3 regions of the Mesorhizobium sp. WSM4810 genome follow, and region 3 is predicted to be linked to each of the others. Evidence: predicted binding sites of a transcription regulator. Region 3 holds the regulator's gene; each other region holds the start of a gene.
What was found. The regulator PhoB, encoded in region 3, activates phosphate uptake and scavenging genes when phosphate is short. The targets are predictions, from matches to a motif close to TGTCATNNANCTGTCAT.
Positions count from the first base shown of each region.

Region 1: the regulator PhoB is predicted to act here: its motif matches at 4,650-4,666, upstream of AC0L3O_RS11345 (PhoX family protein).
Region 2: the regulator PhoB is predicted to act here: its motif matches at 4,063-4,079, upstream of AC0L3O_RS09515 (alkaline phosphatase D family protein).

Region 1 is NZ_JBVVQV010000006.1:88,434-98,072, reverse strand. It holds gene AC0L3O_RS11375 (CYTH domain-containing protein) at 1-70, shown strand, start outside; gene AC0L3O_RS11370 (CHAD domain-containing protein) at 67-1,014, shown strand; gene AC0L3O_RS11365 (SulP family inorganic anion transporter) at 1,060-2,781, opposite strand; gene AC0L3O_RS11360 (helix-turn-helix domain-containing protein) at 2,904-3,173, opposite strand; gene AC0L3O_RS11355 (phosphatase PAP2 family protein) at 3,373-4,074, opposite strand; gene AC0L3O_RS11350 (hypothetical protein) at 4,192-4,530, opposite strand; gene AC0L3O_RS11345 (PhoX family protein) at 4,735-6,723, shown strand; gene AC0L3O_RS11340 (GNAT family N-acetyltransferase) at 6,814-7,494, opposite strand; gene AC0L3O_RS11335 (MarR family winged helix-turn-helix transcriptional regulator) at 7,491-7,982, opposite strand; gene AC0L3O_RS11330 (ABC transporter permease) at 8,145-8,906, opposite strand; gene AC0L3O_RS11325 (ABC transporter ATP-binding protein) at 8,903-9,639, opposite strand, start outside.
Region 2 is NZ_JBVVQV010000005.1:90,684-100,322, forward strand. It holds gene AC0L3O_RS09490 (GNAT family N-acetyltransferase) at 1-375, shown strand, start outside; gene ppa (inorganic diphosphatase) at 488-1,021, shown strand; gene AC0L3O_RS09500 (hypothetical protein) at 1,268-1,861, opposite strand; gene AC0L3O_RS09505 (TetR/AcrR family transcriptional regulator) at 1,907-2,506, opposite strand; gene AC0L3O_RS09510 (MFS transporter) at 2,589-3,872, shown strand; gene AC0L3O_RS09515 (alkaline phosphatase D family protein) at 4,151-5,719, shown strand; gene AC0L3O_RS09520 (hypothetical protein) at 5,977-6,252, opposite strand; gene typA (translational GTPase TypA) at 6,453-8,282, shown strand; gene AC0L3O_RS09530 (LysE family translocator) at 8,583-9,197, shown strand; gene AC0L3O_RS09535 (YciI family protein) at 9,207-9,530, opposite strand.
Region 3 is NZ_JBVVQV010000005.1:352,944-362,582, forward strand. It holds gene AC0L3O_RS10855 (PstS family phosphate ABC transporter substrate-binding protein) at 3-1,007, shown strand; gene pstC (phosphate ABC transporter permease subunit PstC) at 1,127-2,515, shown strand; gene pstA (phosphate ABC transporter permease PstA) at 2,508-4,121, shown strand; gene pstB (phosphate ABC transporter ATP-binding protein PstB) at 4,134-4,949, shown strand; gene phoU (phosphate signaling complex protein PhoU) at 4,985-5,692, shown strand; gene phoB (phosphate regulon transcriptional regulator PhoB) at 5,709-6,398, shown strand; gene AC0L3O_RS10885 (ROK family protein) at 6,668-7,915, opposite strand; gene xylF (D-xylose ABC transporter substrate-binding protein) at 8,180-9,220, shown strand; gene AC0L3O_RS10895 (sugar ABC transporter permease) at 9,362-9,639, shown strand, end outside.

The DNA of each region.
Region 1 (9,639 bases), on a different contig from region 3:
AGTCACCGGCGAGCACAGGTTCTACAACGCGTCGCTCGCCCTCGAGGGGATTCCGGAGATCGCCGCATGAGCTATCGCATCGATCCGCGCCTGCCGTTGACCGGCGAGGTCAGGCGCATCCTCGCTGAGGAGATCGGCAAGGCGCTCGTCCATCTGGACGCGGCGCATGACAGGCCGGAGCAGGCGCTGCACAAATGCCGCAGGCGGCTGAAGAAGGTGCGTGCCTTGCTGCGCCTGGTCCGTCCCGGAGACGAAACATTTTGCAGTACCGAGAACCAATGCTACCGAGAGGTGGCTGCCCTGCTTGCCGGCCCGCGCGAGGCGACCGCGCTGGTTGAAACCATCGACCGGCTGGCAAAAAACTTTCCCGAGCAAAGCGCCGGCGGCGGTCTCGATGCCGTTCGCGACACGCTGGTGGCGCGCCAGCACCAATTGCATGGTGGAGTTGGCCTCGGCGCCGCGATAGCTGCCGCGACTGCCGCTTGCGAGGATGGCATCAGCCGCATCGATACTCTGGTCTTGCTCGACCAGCCTGAACAGGCCGCCGATGTGCTTGCCGAAGGCGCCCGCATCACTCTGCGTCGCGCCAGAAAGGCGCTGGACAAGGCGGGCTCCCGCGGTGATGCCGACGATTTCCACGATCTGCGCAAGGCGGCAAAGACTCACGGCATGCATCTGTCGCTGCTTGGAAGGCTGTGGCCGACGCCGATCAAGGCACGGCGCAAGGCGGTCGACGAACTTGGCGAAAAGCTGGGCGAACTGCATGATGTGTTCGTCTTGCGCACGCTTCTCGAGGCCCACGACCGGCCGCTCGGCTCTCCCCAGGAAACGCGACTGCCGAGCAAGCTGTTGAAGCGCTCGGAGAAAAGCCTGAAAAAGACCTGTCTTGCGGCGGCAGCCGATCTGTTCGGCGACAGGCCCAGGCGCTCGACAAAAAAACTCGCGCGCAAGGCGCGCACCGATCTGGCCGCCGCGCCGCACGAAGACGCCAGCGCGCCCGGCGCCGCTGCCTGACGCGGTGCTTGCGTCCGTCCGACATCGCTGACGATGAGGAGAGGGTTAGACCTCTCCCGGCGCGGCATTCTTCAACTGCGCTCGCGCGTCCCTGATCGAGGCGGCGTATGTCACCAGCGGCCGTTTGACGCCGTGGTTGATCAGCATGCGGCGTGTCTGCGGCGAAGCGCCTGATATGATGAAGCGCACGCAGGCGCGCCTCGCCTTGTGGGCAGCGCTCTCGATGACGTTGGCCGCCGTTGAATCGAAGAATGGCACGGCCGAGCAGTCGAGGATGAAGTTCTTGCGCTGGTCGGCGATGCGGTCCAGCACCGTGGCGACGGTCGAGGCGGCGCCGAAGAAGAAGGCGCCGGAAATCCGGTAGACGACGGTGTCGGCATCGCTGGCCTCGCTGGAATCGTATGCGCTGGCGGCGCCGGTTCTGTCGGCGACATCGTCCTGCACCAGTCCCTGATCCGGCTCAACCGCAATGCTCTTGGCCATGCGGTCGATGAACAGGATCGAGCCCAGCGCGAAGCCGACGACGATGCCTTCGGTGAGATCACGGAAGATGACGATCAGGAAAGTCGCCATCAGCACCAGCGCGTCGCCGCGCGAGGCACGCAGCAGCGTGGCAAAGGCCTGCTTCTCGAACATGTTCCAGCACACCACCGCCAGCACGCCGGCAAGGGCTGCAAGCGGGATGTAGCTGGCCAGCGGCGCCGCCACCAGCATCAGGGCAAGCAGGAGGGCCGAGTGGATCATGCCCGAGACCGGTCCATGCGCGCCGGCTCGCACATTGGTCGCGGTGCGGGCTAGGGTGCCGGTGGTGCAGATGCCGCCGAACAGGGCGGACGCGATGTTGGCGAAGCCTTGCGCCACGAGTTCGCAGTTGGAGCGGTGCCGCCTTCCTGTCATGCCGTCGGCGACCACCGCCGACAGCAGCGATTCGATCGCGCCGAGCAGCGCAAAGGCTAGGGCGTCCGGCAGGACGTCGATCATCCTGCCGAAGCTGATCGGCGGAAAGGCCGGCATTTGCAGGCTGCGCGGGATACCGCCGAAGCGCGTGCCGATCGTTTCGGCAGGCAGAGAAAACAGCGCCACGACAAGCGACGCCAGACCGATGGCGATCAGCATGGCGGGCCATTTCGGCCGCCACCGTTTCATCAGGGCAATGGCGACGATGGTCAGCAGAGCGACGAAGGTGGCGGCGAGATTGATCGTGCCGGCCGCCTCGCCGATCGCCATCAGCTTCGGCACCAGCGGTCCAGGTTCTTTGCCGGCGAGTTTTAGCCCGAACAGCTCGACGATCTGGCCGGAGAAGATGATGATGGCGATGCCGGCGGTGAAGCCGACGGTCACCGGATAAGGAATGAATTTGATGTAGGTGCCAAGCCTGAGGTAGCCGATGACGAGCAGCAAGACGCCGGCCATCATCGTCGCCAGCAGCAACCCGTCGACGCCGACCCGTGCCACGGTTGCCGCCATCAGCACGATAAAGGCGCCCGCCGGCCCGCCGATCTGGAAACGGCTGCCGCCCAGAGCCGAGACGAGGAAACCGCCAATGATGGAAGTGTAGAGCCCGCGCTCCGGAGACACGCCCGATGCGATCGCGATCGCCATCGACAGCGGCAGCGCCACGATGGCCACGGTCAGTCCGGCGATGGCATCGGCCTTGAAGTGCTCTGATGTGTAGCCTTCGCGCAGCACCGTCGCCAGCTTCGGCGTGAACAGTTCGGAAAATGTCGGCTGCGCCGGTTGATGAATTGCCCGCTGGGTTCGATGCATGGACTGCCTTCCGCTCCTGATGCATGCCGCCAAAAAGTGCACAGCGGCCACGCATAAAACCAAGCAGGCGGCGGGATCGTCGGCAGGACTGTCGGCGGTCGCCGTCGCGACTCTATTTCGGCTCAGCCTGGCGGGTTCTGCGGCACGACCGGCTTGAGGCGCACCCCCCTGCCGCCGCGCTCGCTGGCCTGGTTCTCGCCGATCAGCTCCACGCCGGCCCGGTCGAGGGCCTGGATGACCTTCATCAGCGTATCGACCACGCCCCTGACCACGCCGTCGCTCGCTTCCATGCGCTGAATGGTTGGAAGCGAAACCCCGGCGCGCTCGGCGAGCGTCTTCTGATCGATGCCGGCCAGAGCCCTTGCGGCGCGCATCTGCGCGGCAGTGATCATCGGCTAAAAACCCCCGTCTGAGTCTGCATTCCATGTATAATACCATCATTGTGATGGATCAAGCATCATCATGCACATGTCAGACATGTGCACACCAGGCCGTTTGCATCTAGGCGAGCCTGCGCGCCCGCTGGGCCAGCACGCCCCAGCCGCCGCAACTTAGAGGAGAATTGGCGCAGCGTCGTTCGGAACGGGCGGTTCAGGCGCCGGTGGTCTGCCCGCGCCATCGCTGGAACGCCCATGCGACCAGCCAGCACAGCATCGCCCAGGCGAAGCCGGCGCACCAGCCGGCCAGCACGTCCGATGGCCAATGAACGCCGAGATAGACGCGGCTGATGCCGACGAGCAGTGCTGTCAGCACGGCAAGTGCCAGCACATAGATCTTGGTCGTTCGCCCAGGCAGGAAACGCGACGCCATGCTGCCCAGCGTCAAATATGTCACCGCCGACAGCATCGCATGGCCGCTTGGAAACGAAAGCGTCGCCACGTCGGCGAGATGCGAGACCAGGTCGGGGCGCGGCCGATCGATTCCTAGCTTCAGCGTGCTCGACAGGGCCTGCCCGCCCGCCACCGCGACGAAGACCAGAAACGCTGCTCCCGGCTTGTGGATCAGCAGCAGATAGACGATCACCGCCACTGTGATCAGCCCGAGCACGATGGCGCTGCCGAGGCTGGTAATGTCGCGCATCGCCCCTTCCAGCCATGGCGGTCCGATCGGATTGTCGGGCTGGCCCGCTTCGCGGAAGGCGAGCATGATTTCCGTGTCGAAGGCGTGCGGCGTGGTGTCCCGCGCCACCTCCATCAGTTCCTCGAACCCCCACAGCCCGCCGGCGATGACCAGTCCGGAAAAAAGCACCGGGAATTCGATCCAGTTGAGCAGCTTGTTTGCGGTATTCTTCATCGGGCCAATCGTCTTACAGCGCCGCGCGTCCTTTTGGACGCGCAAAGGACGCTGTAGCACTTTATTTGGCGCATGATCCTTTCCGAAATCGTTTCCGATTTTCGGGGTCATGCGCAACTACAGTTTTTGCAGATAGGGTCCGAGCGTGATCAGCGCCACCGCTGCGACGGCGAGCACGATGCCGGTCGCCTGCAACGAATTGACGCGCTCGCCGAAGAACACCAGTGCCACCACGTTCACCGACACCAGTTGGATCACCGCCGACAGGCTGAACGACACCGACATGCCGAATTCACGGATCAGCCTCAGCATGATCAGATTGCCCGCTGAATAGAGCGCCAGAGTCAGAACGATCTTGCCGAGGCTCGGCGCCAGCCCCCATTGCTTGGCCGCCGTCGCCGCCAGCAGGAAGATCACTGTCGAAATGCCGAGCTGCCCTAGTCCCCAGAAACTCACTTTTTTGTTCCTCCTGACGCCGTGCTTGCGCGCCTGCCGCAGATCTTGTTTCGGAAGCGTCGGTCGCGGTCAAGCGGCCTGATCAAAGACATGAAATCGGGCTGGAAATTGGTCGGCAACGTCATCAAACTGTGATCTGCTGGCGATACGCGGTCAGTCAAGCAACACGCTCCAGCCATCCCAAAGAGCCAGAGGCACGCCCCCATGACTGAACATCGCCCCGACGCCCATTTCCGCACCAGCCTGCTCGAGGAAAACGATGGGCCAGGAACCAATCCCACTGACAACCGGACGATGGGCGAAATCATCGCCGCGCGATTCTCGCGCCGTGGTTTTCTGCAGGGATCGCTCGCGGCAACCGCCATCGCCGCCACCGTCAGCCCGCTCGCGCTGATCCTCGCCGACGATGCCCGCGCCGGCGGCGGCTCGGTCTTCAGTTTCGACGAGGTCGAGGCAGGCGTCGACGACAAGCACCATGTCGCTGCCGGCTACGACGCCGACGTGCTGTTGCGCTGGGGCGATCCGCTGTTTGCCGATTCGCCGGAATTTGATCCGACAAAACAGTCGGCGCAGGCCCAGGAAAGACAGTTTGGCTACAACAACGACTATGTCGGCTATCTCCCGATAGACGGCTCGGCCGAGCACGGCCTGCTGGTGGTCAACCACGAGTACACCAATCCGCATCTGATGTTCCCGGGCCTTGTCAGCATCGTCGATGGCGAGGCCAAGCAGGCCCCACTGAGCAAGGAACAGGTCGATATCGAGATAGCCGCGCATGGCGGCACCATCGTCGAAATTCGCAAGGTATCAGGCAAATGGCAGGTGGTGCGCGACGGCAAGCTCAATCGCCGCATCACCGCCAACACCGAGATGGCGCTGTCCGGCCCCGTCGCCGGCCACGACCGGGTCAAGACCAGTGCCGATCCGACCGGCACGAAGGTCTTCGGCAGCGTCAACAATTGTGCCGGCGGCGTCACGCCCTGGGGCACCTACATCATGGCCGAGGAAAACATACACGGCTATTTCTCGGGCGAGCTGCAGGAAGGTCACAAGGAAGCCGCCAACTACAAGCGCCTGGGGATTCCCGACGGCTCCTATGAATGGGCTGCGCATTACGCCCGCTTCGATATCGGCAAGGAGCCGAACGAGCCGAATCGCTTCGGCTGGATCGTTGAGGTCGACGTCAACGATCCGACCTCGGTGCCGCGGAAGCGCACTGCCATGGGCCGTTTCAAGCATGAGGGCGCTGAATCGATCGTCGCCAAGGATGGCCGTGTGGTGTTCTACCAAGGTGACGACGAGCGTTTCGACTATGCCTACAAATTCGTCACGGCCGGCAAGTTCAACGCCGAGGACCGCGCCGCCAACATGGATCTTCTCGACGACGGCACGCTCTACGTCGCCAAATTCGCCGAGGACGGTACCTTGGAATGGCTGCCGCTCGTTCACGGCCAGGGTCCGTTGACCGCCGAGAACGGCTTTGCCAGCCAGGCCGACGTGCTGATCGGGACAAGGCTTGCCGCCGATCTTCTCGGCGCCACCAAGATGGACCGCCCCGAGGATATTCAGCCCCACCCGACGACCGGCAAGGTCTACGTCATGCTGACCAACAATTCGAAGCGCAAGACGGAGCAGGTCGACGCCGCCAACCCGCGCGCCGAAAACGCCTTCGGCCACATCGTCGAGATTGTCGAGGACGGTGGCGATTTTACTGCCACCAAGGGCAAGTGGGAAATCATGTTGAAATGCGGCGATCCCTCGGTGGCCGAAGTCGGCGCTACTTTCTCGACTGCAACGACCGCCAATGGCTGGTTCGGCATGCCGGACAATTGCGCCATCGATGCGGCCGGCCGGCTCTGGGTCTCGACCGATGGCCAGGGCCCGAAGGCGACCGGCCGCACCGATGGCCTGTGGGCGGTCGACACCGAAGGCGAGGCGCGGGCGACCTCGAAGCTATTCTTCCGCGTGCCGATCGGCGCCGAACTCTGCGGCCCGCTGTTCACGCCCGACGACCAGACCGCCTTCGTCGCGGTCCAGCATCCGGCCGATGTCGGCGAGGACTGGGAGGCTTTTGGCCGTCCCTCCTACTATGAGGACCTATCGACCCGCTGGCCTGACTTCAAGCCCGATATGCCGGTGCGGCCGTCGGTCGTCGCCATCACCAAACAGGGCGGTGGCAAGATCGCGGTCTGAATCGCCGCAAGGCGCTAGCAGCGCCAAGGAAGGATTTCGTCGATACGAAATCCTTCCTTTTCCTGATGCGCGGGAATGCGCCTGATGGGCTCATTCTGCGCGCTGAACCACGGCCACGTTCATCATGCTTCTCAACCTGAAGCCAATGGACTCGTATAATCCTATGGCCGTGGTGTTGCTGGCATAGGCGTGGAGATAGGGAACTTCGCCGCGCGCCGCTATCCGGTTTGCCACGAACAGCGACAGCAGCCTGCCCAGGCCACCGCCTCGAAATTCCGGATGTGAGCACACCCCGCTAAGTTCGGTATAGCCGGGTTGCTTCATGCGTTCGCCGGCCATCGCCGCAAGTCGGCCCTCGATCTTCACACCCCAAAAATCGCCGAGGCTCAAGGCTTCGAGCGTGAATGGGCCGGGCTTGGTCACCAATGCCAAGGCGAGCATCTCAGCTGCATCGTCCCGCGTCAGACGTTGCACGCGCTCGTCGGAGACCATCTGCAATGGCCGCTCGGCAATCATCTGAACCCCGGGCGCGGTCGAAGTCGCCGAAAGTTCCGCGGGCAGAGCAATGGCGTCCACCTGAAGCAGGATCGCACTCTCGCCTGGGGAGACAAGTTTTCCGAGCGCCTGCAGGCTTTCCGCATCGTCCGCGGCACTGGCAGCGAACGGAGCTATCGAGGGCCGATACCGCATGGCGAGGTCGTCACCTTGCGCGAAGGCGTGGTGTCGCGTCCGAAGCGCGCTCCACACGGGACGGTCAAGCAGGTGTTTCATTGCGCGGCACCTTCCGGCTTCTTTACACGACGGTCGAGAGGCGCCGCGGCGAGGCCGTCCTCGATGGCGGCCAGCTGATCAAGAAGCGGCCCAGAAAGATCCGCGCACAGATCCGCGACGGCATTCTCGATGCGCGGCCAGACGTCGTGCTTTGCAATATCGGCCAGCCGCTGGCCGTGCAGGGTAAGGCAGACAATCCTGCGCCGCTGGTCATCATCCGATGGACTGACCTCGACCAGTCCCAATTCGGCCAGAAGCGACACGCTCCGCGTTACACCTGGCTGCGCGACCCCGAGGGATTGCGCCAGTTCCCCGACTGGCAGCGGGCCCAGCCTGTCGAGCGCAGCCAGCAGCGGGTATTGGCTCGACTGAACCGGCACATCGAGGCAGTCGAGCAGGCGCTGCGTATCCGCCTGCAATTGCTCGCCAATACGCTTCAGCCTGCTGCCCAGGCACAGGAAGCCAAGGGACCTTATGACGTCTTCCATAATCAACCTGCCAGGCAATTGATAACATGATATATAACATTATATGGAAATCAAGCGCCGCCATCGCACGGCCGCTTTCAAGCGTCGTCACCAGATTTGGTCGTCTTGGGTCGGGAACATCGCTCGGATGCTGGCGCTGCGTCGCCTGGGCAGGCCGTTCAGTCAGTTCCGCAGCCGGTAGCCGGTCCTGAAAATCCACGCGACGATCGCTATGCAGATAAGCAGGAAAACCACGGTCATGCCGAGGCTGATGCCGATCGAGACGTCGGACTTGCCGTAGAAACTCCAGCGAAAGCCGCTGACCAGATAAAGGACAGGGTTGAACAGCGTCACCGTGCGCCAGGTGCCGGGCAGCATGTCGATCGAATAGAAGCTGCCGCCAAGGAAGGTAAGCGGCGTGATGATCAGCAGCGGCACCAGCTGCAGCTGCTCGAAGCTCTTCGCCCAGATGCCGATGATGAACCCGAACAGGCTGAAGGTCACCGACGTCAGCACCAGGAAGGAGAGCATCCAGAACGGATGCTCGATGGTCAGCGGCACGAACAGCGACGCGGTCCCCAGGATGATCAGGCCGAGTATGATCGACTTGGTCGCCGCACCCCCGACATAAGCGATGATGATCTCCAGATAGGACACCGGCGCCGACAGCAGCTCGTAGATCGAGCCGACGAATTTCGGGAAATAGATGGCGAAGGAGGCGTTGGAGATCGACTGCGTCAGCAGCGACAGCATGATCAGCCCCGGCACGATAAAGGCGCCGTAGCTGATGCCGTCGATCTCGGTGATGCGCGAGCCGATGGCCGAGCCGAAGACGACGAAATAGAGGGATGTCGAGATGACCGGCGAGACGATGCTCTGCAGCACGGTCCGAAAGGCGCGCGCCATCTCCATCTTGTAGATCGCCCAGACTGCTCGCGGGTTCATGCGCCCTTCCTCACCAGGTTGACGAAGATCTCCTCGAGCGAGCTGTTTTGCGTGTCGATATCGCGGAACTGGATGCCGGCCGTCTCAAGGTCGCGCAGCAGCGAGGCGACGCCCGGCCGCTCGCTCTGGTTGTCATAGGTGTAAGTCAGTCGATCACCGTCCGGCGAAAGCTCCAAAGCGTAGCGCGACAATTTCTCGGGTATGGTGGCGAGCGGGCTGCGCAATTCCAGCAACAGCCGTTTGCGGCCGAGTGTGCGCATCAGTTGCACCTTGTCCTCAACCAGCACGATCTCACCGCGATTGATGACGCCGACGCGGTCGGCCATCGCCTCGGCCTCCTCGATATAGTGCGTGGTCAGGATGATGGTGACGCCATCCTCGCGCAGCCGGCGCACCATCGCCCACATGTCCTGACGCAGCTCGACGTCGACGCCGGCTGTCGGCTCGTCGAGGAACAGCACCCTCGGTTCGTGCGACAGCGCCTTGGCGATCATCAGCCGCCGCTTCATGCCGCCGGACAGGGTGATCGCCTTGGCGTCCTTCTTGTCCCACAACGACAGGTCGCGCAGCACTTTCTCGACAAAGGCGTGATTGGCCGGCTTGCCGAACAGGCCGCGGCTGTAGTTGACCGTCGCCCACACGCTCTCGAACGCGTCGATGGTCAGTTCCTGCGGCACCAGCCCGATGAGGCTGCGTGCGGCGCGATAATCCCGGCTGATGTCGTGGCCGTCGA
Region 2 (9,639 bases), 260 kb from region 3:
AACCGCCGCGGCGCCGACTGGTGGGCGAACGCCATCCGCCGCGCCGCCACCGTCCTGGTTGTCGAGATCGGCGGCAAGGTTGCCGGCTACGCCACGATCGGCAAGAACCGCGCCCGCGAGCTCAAGCAGCAGGGCGAGATCTACGAACTTTACGTGCGCCCGGAATATCAGGGCATCGGGCTCGGCAGCCGGCTATTCTCGGCAGCACGGGCGCGACTGGCAGACCACGGGCTGAAAGGCATGGTGGTGTGGGCGCTGGAGGACAACCAGAACGCGCTCACCTTCTATGCCGGCGCCGGCGGCCGCGACGTCGCCGAGGGAGTCGAGGTTTTCGAGCAGAAGGCTCTGAAGAAGGTCGCCTTCGTCTGGGAGTGACGGCTCGATACCCCTCTCGCCAGCACCCTCAGCCGATTTCAGTACCATTCGCCGCATTGCACCATGCGCCGCTGCCCGCTATCGGTTTCCAATCGAAAGAGGGACAAAAGCCATGCGTATCGAAGCCATCGCCATCGGAAAGAACCCGCCGGAGGACATCAACGTCATCATCGAGGTGCCGATCGGCGGCGAGCCGATCAAGTACGAGATGGACAAGGAGGCCGGCACGCTGTTCGTCGACCGCTTCCTGCACACCTCGATGCGCTATCCCGGCAATTACGGCTTCGTGCCGCACACGCTGTCGGGTGACGGCGACCCGATCGACGTGCTGGTCTGCAACACGCGGGCGCTGGTGCCGGGTTGCGTCATCAATGTGCGGCCGATCGGCGTGCTGGTGATGGAGGACAATTCCGGCCTCGACGAAAAGATCATCGCGGTGCCGTCGCCCAAGCTTACGCTGCGCTACGAGAACGTCACCGAATACACGCACCTGCCCGACATCACCCGCCAGCAGGTGCAGCACTTCTTCGAGCACTACAAGGATCTCGAACCCGGCAAATGGGTCAAGATCGAGGGCTGGCACGACGCCGCCTACGCCAAGAAGATGATCGTCGAGGCGATCGAACGGGCCAAGGCAAGCAAGTAGCCCAGCGCCTGAAATTTGCGGGCAAACTTCAGGCGTAGCGCCGCCCCTCATCCGCCTGCCGGCACCTTCTCCCCGTGAACGGGGAGAAGCCCGCTGACCTCGACCTTGGCGCCCATTCAGCAACGGTGGTAATTGGCGAAACCATTGATGGCTGCGTCTTTCTCCCCGTCACTATACGGGGAGAAATGCCCGGCAGGGCAATGAGGGGCAGCGCTGACCGACGTTACTTTTCAATGCGACGCGCTCCTAATTATCGACGCGGCCGAAAGCGGGTGCGTTGCCGATAACCACACGCTTGTCCTTGCCGCAGGCAAAGGTCCGCGCCTTCTCGTCGGCGAGCTTGCGTGCCTGGTCGTTGGCGCCGGGGTTGCCGGTGGCCAGCACCAGGCCGACGGTGCAGCCTTCATAGGTCTCCGGTTGGCCGACCTTGGCGACGATCAGCACGTCGGTCGGTTTGTTCTCCACCTCGGGATTGCTGATCGAGCGCCGATGAATGACCGCAAACGGGACGGCGCGATCGCCGTTCGTCTCGATGCGCCACTCGAGTTTGGATGCCGCCGAGTTGAAGGCGACAAAACTTTCCCAGACTGGGGTCATGTTGCTGGGCGGAAAACCATAAAACAGCGATTCCCGCGCGTCGTCGTAGGCGATCAGCACCGGGTAGCCGCGATAGCCCGAACAGGCGAGACTGGCCCAGTCGCCGTCGCCTTCCTCCGCTTGCGCGTAGGTCACGCAGTCCTTCTTCCAGTCGAGATCGGTGTAGGCGCTGGAAATGGCGCCGGCCCGGGCAGGCTGGCAGAGGCCGGCGAGGGCAAGCGGGATCAGCAAAAGAGCACGCATCGCGGGCAACTCCGTTTCGGGGCTGCCGCACGGTATCGTCAAACGCTATTTCTTCAAGCTCGCTTCGATCAGCAGGTCGGCATTGCTGGCCACAGACTTCGCCGGTCCGCCGGCCCCGAACAGCTGGCCACTGATATAGGCGCCTTCGATCAGAAGCAGCAGCCCGTCGCCCAGCGTATCGGCGTCGCCGGCACCCATTGCCGCCGCCATGGCGCGCAGGCGTCGGCGCAATTCCTGCTTGTTGGCCTCGCTCACCACGCGGGCCGGGTGGCCACGTTCGGGATATTCGACGGCCGCATTGGTCATGCCGCAGCCGCGATAGTCGGGCTTTTGCGTGCGCTTGCCGATGCGGGTCAGGAAGGCGGCGATCTGCGCGCGCGGATTGCCGGGATGGGCAGCCACCGCCGCGTCGAAGCGGGCCCAGAACTCGAGGTCGTATTGCCGCAGATAGGACGCGGCCAATTCGTCCTTGGAGGGAAAGCTGCGATAGAGGCTGGGCTTGGTGACGCCAGCGCGCCGCACGATCTCGTCGACGCCGATCGCCCTGATGCCTTGCCGGTAGAACAGGTCGCGGGCAACGCGAAGGATTTTTTCGCCCGCGCGGGGCCGTTCATCCGCTTTGATCGTTGGCTCAATGCTTTTCATTCTTGGACGTGCCGTTGCCTGCTTGACAATGTTACCGATCGGTACGTATGCTCCCATGCATTGAAACGTACCGGTCAGTAACATGATAGCTCGATCCCGCCCGTTTGGCCAGCGCTATGCTTTCGTCGTGGTGGCCGTCATTTTCCTGTGCCTGCTGATCGCGGCGGGCCTGCGGTCGGCGCCGGCCGTCATGATGCTGCCGCTGGAGGAGAGTTTCGGCTGGCGGCGCGATGTCGTCTCGCTCGCCGCGGCCATCGGCATCTTCCTCTACGGCCTGACCGGGCCGTTTGCCGCGGCACTGATGGAACGGATCGGGCTGCGCCGCACGCTGCTGGCGGCGCTGGTGCTGATGTCGGGCTCGACGGCGCTCAGCCTGTTGATGACCCAGCCCTGGCACCTGCTTCTCACCTGGGGCGTATTCTCCGGCGTCGGTTCCGGCGCGGTCGCCACGGTGCTCGGCGCCACCATCGTCAATCGCTGGTTCAAGACCAATCGCGGCCTGGTGATGGGGCTGATGTCGGCCTCGGCCGCCACCGGCCTGCTGGTGTTCCTGCCATTGCTCGCCGCGCTCGCCCAGTCGGGCGGCTGGAAGCCTGTCGCCATCGCCATTGCGGTCGCCACCGCCTGCCTGGTGCCGCTGGTCTGGCTGCTGGTGCCGGAACGGCCGTCCGCGATCGGCATGGTGCGCTACGGCGCGGACGTCGACGACGTGCCGCCGGTTGCGCCGGCCTCGCAGGGCAATTTCCTCACCCACACGTTCAGCACGCTGCGTCGTGCCGCCGGCACGCGGGTGTTCTGGTATCTGTTCGCCACTTTCTTCATCTGTGGCTTCACCACCAACGGACTGGTCGGAACGCACCTGATCGCGTTTTGCGGCGACATGGGCATCGGCCAGGTGCAAGCCGCCGGCCTGCTGTCGCTGATGGGCATCTTCGACCTGATCGGCACGACGCTGTCGGGCTGGCTCACCGACCGTTTCGACCCGCGCAAGCTGCTCGGCGTCTATTATGGCATCCGCGGCCTGTCGCTGATCTATCTGCCTTATTCCGGCTTTTCGTCGACCAGCTTGATCATCTTCGCCGTGCTCTACGGATTGGACTGGATCGCCACCGTGCCGCCGACGCTCAGGCTGTCGAACGAGGCGTTCGGCGACCGCAGCGGGCCGATCGTCTTCGGCTGGATCGTCGCCGGCCATCAGGTGGGTGCAGCGGCGGCTGCCTTCTTCGGCGGCACCATGCGTGAATTGCAAGGCAATTACGAACTTGCCTTCCTCATCGCCGGCATGACGGCAATAGCCGCAGCCTGCATCTCGCTGTTGATCAACACCAGCCGTCCGGCCTTCGAGCCGAACCCGCAGGCGGCTTGAGCTGTGACGGCCGAGCGCTAATCTCCCCCTTGAGGGGGGAGATGGCCGCGAAGCGGCCAGAGGGGGTCGGTCCGACCGGGCTCGGCCCCTTATCGCCGACGCAGGAGGTTGGCGCTCCACGCGACACGACCCCCTCTGTCGCCTTCGGCGACATCTCCCCCTCGAGGGGGAGATTCGCCAGCCTGTTGATCGTCAGAAAACCTTCATGGTTTCGAGATGTGCGTGAAACATTGAGGCTGGACCTTGGCGGCGACGTTTAAGCCATCCAGGAGACAGCCATGAACAAGATTTCGCGCCGCGCTTTTGTCACGTCGGCGAGCGCCGCCGGCCTCGTCGGCGTATCGGGCCTCGCGCTTCCCTATTATTCGCGCGCCAATCAGCGGCCCGCCTTCACCCATGGCATCCAGTCGGGCGATGTCGACGCAACCAGTGGCGTGGTGTGGACGCGGACCGACCGCCCTTCGCGCGTCATGTTCGAAGTCTCGTCGACCGAGAATTTCGCCAATCCCTTGCGCCTTGCGCCGCTCGATACGTCGCCGGCCAGCGATTACACCGTAAAGCGGCTGCTCACCGACCTCACCTCCGACCAGGACATCTTCTACCGCATGGTCGCGGCCGATCTTGCCGACATCAACGCCGTCTCCGAGCCGATCGTCGGCCGCTTCCGCACGGCGCCGGCCTCGAAACGCGACATCCGCTTCGCCTGGTCGGGCGATACCGCCGGCCAGGGCTGGGGCATCGACGACACCGGCATGAAGACCTATGCCACGATCGGCAAGCATACGCCCGACTTCTTCCTGCATTCCGGCGACACCATCTATGCCGACGGCCCGATGAAGGACGAGGTCGAGCTGCCCGGCGGCAGCAAGTGGAAGAACAAGGTCCTCATCGACGAAAAGCGCAAGGTTGCCGAGACGCTGGACGAGTACCGCGGCCAGTGGAAGTACAACATGATGGATAAGAACGTGCTGGGGCTAAACGCCATCTGCCCGACCTTCTACCAGTGGGACGATCACGAGGTGGTCAACAACTGGTCGGATTCGAAGAACCTGAGCGCCGACGACCGCTACTCGGAAAAAAACATCCATGTGCTGGCGGCACGCGCGGCACGTGCCTTCCACGAGATGACGACGATCCGCTACGAGCCGTCGGAACCGGGCCGCGTCTATCGCAAGATCGCCTACGGGCCGCTGCTCGACGTGTTCTTCCTCGACATGCGCTCCTATCGCGGCGCCAACGGTCCTGGCATGCAGGATACGGTGACGCCGCAATCGCGCATCCTCGGCGAACAGCAGATGAAGTGGCTGAAGCGCGAACTGGCAAACTCCAACGCGACCTGGAAAATCATCGCCGCCGACATGCCGCTTGGTCTCGTCGTCTGGAACGACGCCACCAACAAGGCCGGCGCCGAGGCCGTCAGCAATGGCGACAATGGCCCGGCCAAGGGCCGCGAACTGGAAATTGCCGACCTCCTTCGCTACATAAAGAATGCCGGCATCACCAACACCGTCTGGCTGACCGCCGACGTGCACTACACGGCGGCGCATTACTACAATCCCGACAAGGCGCAGTTCCAGGACTTCAATCCGTTCTGGGAATTCGTCTCGGGTCCGTTACACGCCGGCACCTATGGACCCAATGATTTCGACATGACCTTCGGCCCGGAGCTGAAATTCATCAAGGCGCCCACCGCCGAGCAGGGGCAGAACCTGCCACCCTCGGCCGGCCTGCAGTTCTTCGGCCTCGTCGACATCGATGGCGCCACTGAACAGATGACGGTGCGGCTGATGGATCGCGACGACAATGAACTCTACAAGGTCACGCTCGACCCGGTGCATTCGGCGTGAGGGGACTGGGTCACTTTGTATCAATCCTGGGTGACGTCGCGCTGCCCCTCATGGCCCTGCCGGGCATTTCTCCCCCTAAACGGGGAGAAAGTGGCCCGCATCGAAGATTTCGCTAATCGCGAACGTTGCAGAAGGAGAGCCGACATTTCGCGCAGCGGGCTTCTCCCCGTTTACGGGGAGATGAGGGGCTGCGCCGGCGTTGGCAAAACTTCAGGAAGGGTCGATCCGACCTTTCCGACAATGTGCGGAAAGCAGTCCTAATCCGGATAGCAAACGGTCGGAATATTGGGCCAAACAGCGCTGTCGCAGTTGGCGGCCTCCTGCCTTTGCTTGAAGGCGGCGCTGACCGGCCCGGTCACCACCGGGTCGACGCCATCGGGAGCGTCGGCAAACAACTGCTCCGCCGTTCGGGTGTCGGACGGCGGGGCAGGCTCCTTCGACGTCGCGGCCGACTGTGCCACGCCTGCCGCAAGCAGAACGGCGAGCGCAGCCCATGCAAGGATTGGCCGGTATCTGATGCCCGTTTTGCTCATGAAATTTGAACTGTCCCGACCGTGAAAGGTTCCGCTTTGGTTAATAATTCAATTTCACACCAAGACGCTTAAGATTTGGTGACCATCTATTTGGTGGCACGCCTCCTCTTTCGCAATTGCGAAAAACCCTGTATGAGCCGCCCAACCGAAAGAGGCAGCGCCTTTTGGCCTGCTGCCTGCAACGCTCCCGAGACCACAACATGAAAATTCGTAATATCGCGATCATCGCGCACGTCGACCATGGGAAAACCACCCTCGTCGACCAGCTCCTGAAACAGTCAGGCTCGTTCCGCGACAACCAGCGCGTTGCCGAACGCGCCATGGATTCGAACGACCTCGAAAAGGAACGCGGCATCACCATCCTGGCCAAGGCGACTTCGGTCGACTGGAAGGACACCCGCATCAACATCGTCGACACCCCCGGCCACGCTGATTTCGGCGGTGAAGTCGAGCGCATCCTCTCGATGGTGGATTCGGCCATCGTGCTGGTCGACGCCGCCGAAGGGCCGATGCCGCAGACAAAATTCGTCGTCGGCAAGGCGCTCAAGGTCGGATTGAAGCCGATCGTCGTCATCAACAAGATCGACCGGCCGGACGCCCGCCACGTCGAGGTGGTCAACGAAGTGTTCGACCTGTTTGCAGCGCTCGACGCCACCGACGAGCAACTCGACTTCCCGATCCTTTACGGCTCGGGCCGCGACGGCTGGGTTTCGGAAAACCCCGAAGGCCCCAAGGACCAGGGTTTGGCGCCGCTGTTCGACCTCGTCATCAAGCACGTGCCGGCGCCGACCGTCCACCCCGGCCCGTTCCGCATGATCGGCACCATCCTGGAAGCCAATCCGTTCCTTGGCCGCATCATCACCGGCCGCATCGAATCCGGCACGCTGAAGTCCAACCAGGCGGTCAAGGTGCTGCATCATGACGGCACCCAGGTCGAAACCGGCCGTATCTCGAAGATCCTGGCTTTCCGCGGGCTCGAGCGCCAGCCGATCGACGAGGCGCAGGCGGGTGACATCGTCGCCATCGCCGGCCTGTCGAAGGGCACCGTCGCCGACACGTTCTGCGACCTGTCGGTGACCGAGCCGCTGCATGCGCAGCCGATCGATCCGCCGACCGTGACGATGTCGTTCCTCGTCAACGATAGCCCGCTGGCCGGCACCGAGGGCGACAAGGTGACCAGCCGCGTCATTCGCGACCGCCTGCTGCGCGAGGCCGAAGGCAATGTCGCGCTGAAAATCGAGGAATCGCCTGACAAGGATTCGTTTTTCGTCTCCGGCCGCGGCGAATTGCAGCTTGCCGTGCTGATCGAGACGATGCGCCGCGAAGGGTTCGAGATTGCCGTGTCGCGGCCGCGCGTCGTCATGCAGAAGGGCGAGAACGGCGAGTTGCTCGAGCCGGTCGAGGAAGTCGTCATCGACGTCGACGAAGAGCATGCCGGCGTCGTCGTGCAAAAAATGTCGGAGCGCAAGGCCGAGATGGTCGAATTGCGCCCGTCGGGCGGCAACCGCCAGCGTATCGTCTTCCACGCGCCGACGCGCGGCCTGATCGGCTACCAGTCGGAACTGCTGACCGACACCCGCGGCACAGCAGTCATGAACCGGCTGTTCCATGCCTACGAGCCTTACAAGGGTGAGCTGCCGGGCCGCACCAACGGCGTGCTGATCTCCAACGAACAGGGTGAATCAGTGGCCTATGCGATGTGGAACCTGGAAGACCGCGGCCCGATGGTCATCGATCCGGGCGTCAAGGTCTATCAGGGCATGATCATCGGCATCCATTCACGCGACAACGACCTCGAAGTGAACGTGCTGAAGGGCAAGAAGCTGACCAACATCCGCGCTGCCGGCAAGGATGAGGCGGTGAAGCTGACGCCGCCGATCCGCATGACGCTGGAACGCGCGCTGGCCTGGATCCAGGACGACGAGCTGGTCGAAGTGACGCCGAAGACCATTCGTCTGCGCAAGCTCTATCTCGACCCGAACGAGCGCAAGCGTTTTGAGAAATCGGCGAAAGTGGTCGGCGCGGCGTAAGGCGACGTCTCATTGAAGGGGGTCGGCGCTGCCCCTCATCCGCCTGCCGGCACCTTCTCCCCGTGAACGGGGAGAAGACCGCTGAGCGCACCCTCGGCGTTCAATTCTTGCAACGCTGGTAATTGGCGGAACCGTCGATGACAGCGCCCTTCTCCCCGTTGACGGGGAGAAGATGGCGGCAGCCAGATGAGGGGCAGCGCCGACGCCTGTTTAGGGGGCAAAGTTCTCTGCAAGCTGCAGGGGTGCCAAACCGCCGCTGATCGGGTATCCTTGGGCTCTCTGACGCTCGAAGGCACTCACATGCACGTCACCTCGCTTTTGATCTTCGCCGCCGCCCTTTTCGTCGCCGCGGGCTCGCCCGGCCCGTCGATTGCCGCCCTGGTGGCGCGGGTTATCGCAAAGGGCTTTCGCGACGTGTTTCCATTCCTGCTCGCCATGTGGATCGGCGAGGCCATCTGGCTGTCGCTGGCGGTGTTCGGGCTGGCGGTGGTGGCGCAGACCTTCCATCTTGCCTTCGTCGTGCTGAAATGGGTCGGCGTCGCCTATCTCGCCTACCTCGCCTGGAAGATGTGGACGGCCCCGGTCGAGGCGCGCGAAGGCGAGATGCCGCGCGAGGAGTCGGCCGTCAAACTGTTCTTTGCCGGCATGGCGGTGACGCTCGGCAATCCCAAGATCATGATGTTCTACCTGGCGCTGCTGCCGACCATCATCGATCTCGCCTCAGTGACGGTCGTCGGCTGGATCGAGCTGACGCTGACCATGGCCGTGGTTCTGGTCGCCATCGATCTGGCCTGGGTGCTGGCGGCAGCGCAGGCGCGAAAACTCTTGAAGAGCAGGCGGGCGATGAAGATCGCCAACCGCGTCAGCGCCACCACCATGGCCGGTGCCGCGGCGGCGATTGCGGCTCGATCCTGAGCCGGTGCGTCAGCCCATTTCGATGATCGGCGCGATCTCGACGCTGAAACCCGGGTCCTTCAGGATAGGACAATCCTTGGCCTTGGCGACGGCATCGTCGATGTCGTTCGCTTCGATGATTGTGTAACCGGCGGTCGGATTGCTGCCGCCATTGTTCTCGACTTTGCCGCCGGGCAGCACGGTCTTCGACATGCCGACCGGATTGCCACCGTCGACCACGGCCGAGCCAAGCTTGCCGTACCAGCCGTTCCAGGCATCCATCGCCGCTTGCCGTTCGGCGTCGTCGGTCGGCATCTTGCCGGAGCCGTGATAGACATAGAGAAATTTCGCCATGTTCTCCTCCGTTGATCTTCCATTGATCGGCGGGCGTCGAACCGACATGCGGTCACGCCGCAGGGCGATCATCGGACCAAACCGAAAAACAAGCAACGAGAATGCGAAT
Region 3 (9,639 bases):
ACATGAAGAAATTCCTCCTTACGGCGTCGGCCGCGGCGCTTGCGCTCGCCGCGTCGGCTGGTTATGCCGCCGCGCGCGACCAGATTCAAATCGTTGGTTCGTCCACAGTGTTCCCCTTCACGACGGCTGTCGCTGAAAAGCTCGGCCAGAGCGGAAAGATCAAGACCCCGGTTGTCGAGTCGACTGGCACCGGCGGCGGCATGAAGCTGTTTTGCCAGGGCGTCGGCGAAAATACCGCCGACTTCACCAATGCCTCGCGCGCCATCAAGGATAGCGAGCTTAAAACCTGCAAGGCAAACGGCGTGACGCCGGTCGAGATCAAGGTGGGCTTCGACGGCATCGTACTGGCCAACTCGAAGGCAGGGACTGTCGTCGATCTGACCAAGGAACAGGTTTTCAAGGCGCTCGCCAAGAACGTCGCTGTTGACGGCAAGGTCGTCCCCAACCCCTACAAGAACTGGTCGGATGTCGATGCATCGCTTCCCGCGACAAAGATCGAGGTGCTTGGCCCGCCGCCGACTTCCGGCACGCGCGATGCATTCGTCGAGCTCGTCATGGATGCGGCCTGCCAGGAAGAAGTGAAGGCGGCTAATGAAAAGGGCTGCGGCGAGATCCGCGAAGACGGCGCTTTTGTCGAGGCCGGCGAAAACGACAATCTGATCGTCCAGAAGCTGGAAGCCAACCCCAATGCCTTCGGCGTCTTTGGCTTCTCGTTCCTTGACCAGAACGCCGACAAGCTGCAGGGCCACAAGGTCGATGGCGTCGAGCCGACTTTCGAGAACATCGCATCCGGCGATTACGGCGTTTCCCGCTCGCTCTTTGTCTATGCCAAAAAAGAGCATGTCGGCGTCATCCCCGGCATGCAGGAGTTCATCGCCGAGTACACCTCGGAGGCTGCATGGGGTCCTGATGGTTATCTGGCCGACAAGGGCCTGATCCCGCTGCCGGACGCCGAGCGCGCCAAGTCGGCCGAAAACGCCAAGGCCCTGAAGGGCATGGGCTCCTGATGTTCGGGGGTCCGAGCGTACCGCTCTGACCCCTCATATCCTAAAGCACAAAGCGCGGGACCATAGGTCCCGTGCTTTGAGCCGGTGAATGACCGGCGGTCGAGGGGACGTCCCGAATCATGGTCGGTTATCTCGTTGTTCTTCTGGTGGTTCTGGCCGCTGCTGCCTATTGGCTCGGCCGGACCCGCGCCATTGCCAGCGTCAATGGCAACGTCGCGCGACTGCATTCGCTGCCTGGCCAGCATGGCATGTTTCTGGCGCTTTTTGCTGCCGGTCCCGCGCTGCTTGCGATCGTGTTGTGGTCGCTGGTGACGCCAGGAATTGAATCGTCGATCGTTACCGACCGCTTCTCCTCCGAGTTGTCGGGAATGGGCGTCCCGCAGGTCGAAGCTTTCATCCGCGACGCTCGCGCGATGGCCTTTGGCGGGCTTGTCGGCTTTGCCGATCCAACGAAAGAGGCGGCCGCCGCGCTCTACAAATCGGTCCATGCGACCAGCACCTGGATCATCTGGACCGTCGCGCTCGTGCTTTCCGCGTCCGGATTTTACTGGGCCTATTCACGCATCGCACAGGCCTACCGGGCGCGCCACGTGGTCGAGCGCGTTCTTCGCGCATTCTTGATCGCCTGTTCGGTGGTCGCGATCCTGACGACGATCGGCATCGTCCTGTCGCTGATCTTCGAGTCGCTGCGGTTCTTCCAACAGGTGCCGTTCTACAAGTTCCTGTTCGGCACGCATTGGTCGCCGCAGAGCGCCTTCACCGGCGCGGGAGCGGAGGCCGGGGCGGTCAACGAGAACATTTTTGGCATGGTGCCGCTCTTTGCCGGCACGTTGCTCATCACCTTCATCGCCATGCTGGTGGCTGCGCCTATCGGGCTGATGGCTGCGATCTACCTTTCGGATTACGCCTCCAAAAGCGTCCGCGCGGTCGCAAAGCCGGTTCTGGAAATCCTCGCCGGCATTCCGACCGTCGTCTACGGCTTCTTCGCCGCGCTGACGGTTGCGCCCTACTTCCGCGGTATCGGCGAAAGCCTGGGCCTCAACGTCGCGTCTGAATCCGCGCTCGCCGCAGGCGTGGTCATGGGTATCATGATCATTCCCTTCGTTTCCTCGCTTTCCGACGATGTGATCAACGCCGTTCCGCAATCCCTGAGAGACGGTTCCGCGGGCCTCGGCGCGACCAAGTCGGAAACCATCCGCAAGGTGGTCCTTCCCGCTGCCCTTCCGGGCATCGTTTCGGCAATGCTGCTTGCCGTCAGCCGCGCAATCGGCGAAACGATGATCGTAGTCATGGCGGCGGGGCTGGCGGCAAACCTCACGGCAAATCCGCTCGAAGCGGTCACCACCGTGACCGTGCAGATCGTGACACTGCTTGTGGGCGACCAGGAGTTCGACAGCGCCAAGACGCTTGCAGCCTTCGCACTCGGCCTGGTGCTGTTCTGCATCACGCTTACCCTCAACATCGTCGCTTTGCGCGTCGTCCAGAAATACCGAGAGCAATATGACTGATGCGATCTCGTCATTCGGCGCCGTCGGACGGCCGGTCAGCGTTCATACCGACGATGCCGCGAAGGCGCGGCTGAAGGGCCGCTACCGCACGGAAAAATGGTTCAAATGGCTCGGCGCCGCAGCTGTCGCGTTGGCCGGCTTGTTCCTTGTGCTGCTCCTGTCGACGATCGTCACGCAGGCGATTCCGGCGCTGCGGCAGAACTATGTGACGCTGCCGATCGATCTTTCAGCGGCCAAGGTCGACCCGGCGAAACTCGACGAAGTGAACTACGACGCCATCGCTCAGGAAGCGCTTACGGCAAAATTTCCGGATGTGAAGAGCCGCCAGGACAAGCGCCTGCTGCGCGGGCTGATTTCCACCGGCACAGGCGTGTTCCTGCGCAAGGATATTGCGGCTGATCCGGGGATGCTCGGAGGAACGGTGGACTATGCGGTTCCAGTTGACGATTTTGCCGACCTCTATCTCAAGGGTTTGCTTGCCGACGTCGGTTCGGACGAAGCGATTTCGACAAGCGTCACGCCTTCGGAAACCAGCGGCGACATCGATCTGACCTTCGGCGACGATGCCATGCTGGCGCTGGCGCGCGGCCATGGTGCGACCGAGGGCGAAAACGGCATGTTTACGCTGACGAGCGGCGCGTCGTCGCTGCTGGTCGCGTTCAATGGCGGCACGGTCAAGCTGACCTCGCTGTCGTCTGCGGCCAACGGCACGGTGATCGCAAAAGGCACGGTGATCGAGGCGCTGGACAGCACGGCGCCCGCCGCGAGCGGCCAGGCATTCCTGCGCGTCATCGAGACGCCGGAAGCATCGCGAAAGATTTCGGACAAGGTGATCGTCTGGCTCGACACGCTGAAGAGCGCCGGCCTGATCGAAAGCCGGTTCAACTCGATCTTCTTCTTCACCGGCGCAAGCCGCGAGCCGGAATTGGCTGGTGTCTGGGGCGCGGTCGTCGGATCGTTCCTGACCATGATCGTAACCCTCGCAATCGCCTTCCCGATCGGCGTTTCAGCGGCGATCTATCTTGAGGAATTTGCGCCCAAGAACCGGCTGACGACGATGATCGAAGTGAATATCAACAATCTGGCGGCGGTGCCTTCGATCGTCTTCGGCCTGCTTGGACTTGCCGTATTCCTGAATTTCTTCGGCATGCCGCGCTCAGCCCCGGTGGTCGGCGGCATGGTGCTGGCGCTGATGACCCTGCCGATCATCATTATCGCCTCGCGCGCTTCGCTGCGCGCCGTGCCGCCTTCGATCCGCGAGGCGGCGCTTGGCATCGGAGCGTCCAAGGTCCAGACCGTATTCCATCACGTCCTGCCACTGGCGATGCCGGGCATCATGACCGGCACCATCCTCGGAATGGCGCATGCGCTCGGCGAAACCGCGCCGTTGCTGATGATCGGCATGGTCGCCTTCATCGTCGACATTCCCGGCGGCTTCACCGATCCCGCGACGATCCTGCCGGTGCAGATTTTCATGTGGGCGGATTTCCCGGAAGCGGGGTTCCAGCAGAAGACTTCGGCGGCGATTTTGATTTTGCTGGTGTTTTTGGTCATCATGAACGCCATCGCGGTGATACTGCGCAGGCGCTTCGAGCGGCGCTGGTAAGGAGTAGAGGATATGAACATCATGACGGAAGCCGGCGTCGAGCAGAAACTGAGCAGCGCAACCAACGCCCCTTCGATCAAGATGAAGGGCGAAAAGGTCTCTGTTCACTACGGCGAGAAGCGAGCTCTGTTCGACGTCGATCTCGATGTCCGCGAGCATCAGGTGACGGCGTTGATCGGGCCATCGGGCTGCGGCAAGTCGACGTTCCTGCGTTGCCTGAACCGAATGAACGACACCATCGATATCGCGCGGGTGAGCGGCAAGATCACGCTCGACGGCGAGGACGTCTACGATCCGAAAATCGATGTCGTCGAGCTGCGAGCTCGCGTCGGCATGGTATTCCAGAAGCCGAATCCGTTTCCGAAGTCGATCTACGAAAACGTCGCCTACGGTCCGCGCATCCACGGCCTGGCCAGGAGCAAGGCCGAGTTGGACGGCATCGTCGAATCGAGCCTGAAGAAGGCCGGCCTGTTCAACGAGGTCAAGGATCGCCTGCTCGAGTCGGGTACCGGACTGTCCGGCGGACAGCAGCAGCGCCTGTGCATCGCGCGCGCCATCGCGGTGTCGCCGGAAGTGATCCTGATGGACGAGCCCTGTTCGGCGCTCGATCCGATCGCCACCGCCCGCGTCGAGGAACTGATCGACGAACTGCGCCAGAACTATACGATCGTCATCGTCACCCATTCGATGCAGCAGGCGGCGCGCGTGTCGCAACGCACGGCGATGTTCCATCTCGGCTATCTGGTCGAGGAGGGCGCGACCGACAAGATGTTCACCAACCCCGACGACAAGCGCACCCAGGACTACATCACCGGCCGGTTCGGCTGAGCGGTCCGGCGAATTTCGAACACGAGGACAGCACCATGGGTGAACACACCGTCGCATCTTTCGACGAGGAACTGGAGCACATCGACCGGCTGATCCGCGACATGGACGAGCTCGCCGCCGCAATGGTCGCGGCCTCGATCCGCGCGTTGCTTGCGTCGGACAATGCGATGGCGCAGCGCGTCGTCTCGGACGACGCCATCATGGATGCGCGGCAGCGCGAACTCGATGACAGCGCCATCACGCTGATCGCCAAGCGGCAGCCGATGGCGCAGGATCTGCGCGCCGTGGTTGGCGCAATCCGCATGGCGGGCGATCTCGAGCGCATCGGCGATCTGGCCAAGAACATAGCCAAGCGGGTCAGCGCAGTCGGGCAGAGCGCGACGCCGCGTAATCTGTCGCACGGTATCGACGCGATGGCGGACCTCGTTCTTGTGCAGCTGCGCGGCGTGGTCGAGCACTATGTGTCGCGCGATGCCGGCGCGTTGAAGGAACTGCGCGCCGACGACCAGAAGATCGACGTGAAATACACGGCGGTTTTTCGCGAGCTCCTGACCTACATGATGGAGGATCCGCGCAACATCACCGCCTGCACGCACCTTCTGTTCTGCGCCAAGAATCTCGAGCGTATCGGCGATCACGTCACCAACATCGCCGAAAACGCCTACTTTGTCGTGACCGGGCAGCAATTGCCGGCGGATCGCCCGAAGCTCGACGAAACGACGATGTCGGCGCCGGCGACATGACAGGAGTGACCGGCCGATGATCGCGCCGCGCATCATGGTGGTGGAGGATGAAGAGCCGCTGGGCGTCCTCCTCCGTTACAATCTTGAATCCGAAGGCTATCAGGTCGAGGTGGTGACGCGCGGCGACGAGGCCGAAATCCGGCTGCAGGAAAACGTGCCCGATCTTTTGGTGCTCGACTGGATGGTGCCGGCGGTTTCCGGCATCGAGCTTTGCCGGCGCCTTCGGGTGCGCCCCGAAACCGAGCGGCTGCCGATCATCATGCTGACCGCGCGCGGCGAGGAGAGCGACCGGGTGCGCGGCCTTTCGACCGGAGCCGACGACTATCTGGTCAAGCCGTTCTCGACACCGGAATTCATGGCCAGGGTCAAGGCGCTGCTGCGCCGCGCCAAGCCGGAAGTGCTGTCCAGCGTGCTCAAGGTCGGCGACATCATGCTCGATCGTGAATCGCACCGGGTCTATCGCAAGAAGAGCGAGATCCGGCTCGGGCCGACCGAATTCCGGCTGCTCGAATTCATGATGCGCCACCCGGGCCGGGTCTTCTCGCGCAGTCAGTTGCTCGACAATGTCTGGGGCGAGACGATCTACATCGACGAGCGCACGGTGGACGTCCATGTCGGCCGGTTGCGCAAGGCGGTCAACAATGGTCGCATGCCCGATGTCATCCGCACCATCCGCGGCGCCGGCTATGCGATCAGGGAAGACTAGCTAGGGATGTGCTGATATTCAGGTGATGCCGGCCTGCGAACGGCGGCTTCCTGCGCTTACCTACAGCGCCGCGCGCCCTGTTGGGCACGCAAAGGACGCTGTAGAACTTTGATTTTGCGCACGACCTTTCCGAAATCGATCTCGATTTCGGGGTCATGCGCGGGCTCACGTACCCAAAAGTACGCTCCGCTCCGGTTCTCGGAACCCACCATTCTCGACTCGGCCTGACCTGAATCTCAACACACCCCAAGTCGCGACCCGGGAATCCTTCAAGCCACGTTCTTTCCGACCGAGCCGGCTCGTGCCTGGATGCTCGGCGCGAAAATCTCCTGGTCGACGAAGCTTAGCGCCCGCATGGCGCAACCTTCGCGGATCAGCGGCAGCTCGTTCGGCTCGGTGTCGAAGGAAATCGAACCCGAATGCTGGCCGCCGGCGGTCTGGGCGATGGCCTCGCGCAGGGCCGGCTCGATCAGGTCGAAGGCGGCAGCGCTGGCGCCGACCATGGCCACCGGCGCCGGATCGATCAGCGCAAACAGGCTGCCGAGCCCGAAGCCGAGCGCCTCGCCGGCCTTGCGGTAGGCTTCGCGCTCCGGTCCGTCCATCTCGCGCGCCCGGGCCGCCAAGGCCCGCATGTCGGCGTCGCTGACATCGGCGACCGGCTCGGCGTTCTCGCTCAACAGCCTTGCGTTGCGCCAGATGGCGTAGTTGCCGGCATAAGCCTCGACGCAGCCGCGCCGCCCGCAGCGGCAAAGCGCGCCGCCCGGCCGATGGATCATGTGGCCGAATTCGCCGCCTGAGGAGTGGGTGCCGGTGAACAGCTCGCCCTTCAGCACCAGCCCCATACCGATGCCGTGCGAGAGCAGGATGGCGATGAAATCGTCGCGGTAGCGATCCGGGTGGCGCCAGCGCAGCGCCACGGCCATCATGTTGCAGTCGTTCTCCATGATGGCAGGGATGCCGAACTCGCGTTCCAGAATGTCGGCGAAGGCGATGTTCGTCTGCGGCGTGATCGGCGACCACAACATGGCGCGCGCGTGGGAATCGGTGATGCCCTGGATCGCCAGCGCGATGCGGGCGACGCTTTGGACATCGAGGTCGGGATCTTCGAGCCGGCGCCGGACGATGGCGACACATTCGTCGATCAGCGCGTCACGCGACATGGTCAGCGTGTCCAGCCGGCGCTGTTCCTCGGCGACCACTTGCCCGGCATAATTGATGACGGCGACCGACAGGAAATTCAGCGACAACACGACGGCCAACACCGCAGCGGCTTGCGGATTGAGGCTGAGGCCGACCTGCGGCCGGCCGCGTTTCAACGAAACCGTCTCGCTCGCCTTGCTCTCGGCCAGGATGCCTTCCTGGATCAGGTCGGCAGAGATCGCCGATATGGTCGAATGGCTGAGGCCGGTGGTCGCGGCGATCTCGGTCCGCGACGGCTGGCCTGCCCGGCGCACGGCCGAAATCACCATCGCCCGGTTGCGCCGGCGCAGATCGTCATGACGGATTCCCACCGACATTTTTTTTTCCTCCTCATTGCCGCGGCCGCTCATGAATCGGAAGCCGTCGGTATGCCGGACAAATACTGGCAGAAGCAGAAGGGGCTGTCATTATTTATTCCGAGCCTCGAAAAAAAGCCCGACAGGACGTCAAAATCCATCAGAATTGGTGTTGACAGTGCTTCGGCGTTGGACCAGTATTTTTTCGAGGCTCGAAAAAATAGAGCCTTTGTGCCGGCCTTCGGGCCAGTTGGTCGCGCCCTACGCGGCGCAGGGAGGAATATCATGAAGAGATTCGCAGCCGCCATTCTGGCGGGGGTCGCCATGTCGCTGACGCTCGCGTCGGCCGCGCAGGCCAAGGACAAGGTCATTGGCGTTTCGTGGTCGAACTTCCAGGAAGAGCGTTGGAAGACCGACGAAGCCGCCATGAAGGCGGCGATCGAGGCCGACGGCGACAAATATATCTCCGCTGACGCACAGTCCAATCCAGGCAAGCAGCTGACCGACGTCGAAAGCCTGATCTCGCAGGGCGCCAACGCGCTGATCATCCTTGCGCAGGATGCCTCGGCCATCGGTCCGGCGGTGCAGAAGGCGCTGGACGAAGGCATTCCGGTCGTCGGCTATGACCGGCTGATCGAGAACAAGGACGTCTTCTATCTGACCTTCGACAACCAGGAAGTCGGCCGCATGCAGGCCCGCGAAGTGTTCAAGGTGGCGCCGGAAGGCAATTACGTCTTCATCAAGGGCTCGGGCGCCGACCCTAATGCCGATTTCCTGTTCGCCGGTTCCATGGAAGTGCTCAAGGATGCCATCGACAGCGGCAAGATCAAGAATGTCGGCGAGGCTTATACGGACGGCTGGCTTCCCGCCAACGCCCAGAAGAACATGGAACAGTTCCTGACCGCCAACGACAACAAGGTCGATGCGGTGGTTGCCGCCAATGACGGCACCGCCGGTGGCGTCGTCGCGGCGCTGACGGCGCAAGGCCTGGCCGGATCCGTCCCGGTTTCGGGCCAGGACGGCGACCATGCCGCGCTGAACCGTATCGCGCTCGGCACACAGACCGTATCGGTGTGGAAAGACGCGCGCGAGCTCGGCAAGAACGCCGCCGAGATCGCCTCGCAGCTGGCCGACGGCAAGCCGATGACAGACATTGCCGGCGTCAAGGATTTCACCACGCCGGGCGGCAATGTCGTCAAGTCGCTGTTCCTGACGCCGGTTGCCATCACCAAGGACAATCTCAACGTCGTCATCGACGCCGGCTGGATCAAGCAGGAAGAGGTCTGCGCCGGCGTGGCGGCGGGCACCGTCCCGGTCTGCAACTGATCCGCCTTCGCCAAAAAAACCTGAAACGCCGCGGCTTCACGCCGCGGCGTTTTTTTCAAAAGAGTTGTTTTTCCGCGTCTCGCGGGTAATTTCTAAGCTGCTTCCGGCATCCGCGGCAGACGGCAACGGTGGGAGGACATCATGACCGACACGACTTCCAACACGCCGGTTGCTGATCGGGCGCGTGAATCCGAGCTCAGCCCCTTCGGCCGCTTCCTCAAGGCGACCGAGCTCGACATACGCATGCTCGGCATGGTCGGCGCGCTGCTGATCATCTGGGTTGGAATCCACATCCTGTCGGGCGGGCTGTTCCTCACGCCGCGCAATCTCTGGAACCTGTCGGTGCAGACTTCCTCGGTCGCGATCATGGCGACCGGCATGGTGCTGGTCATCGTGATGCGCAACATCGATCTTTCGGT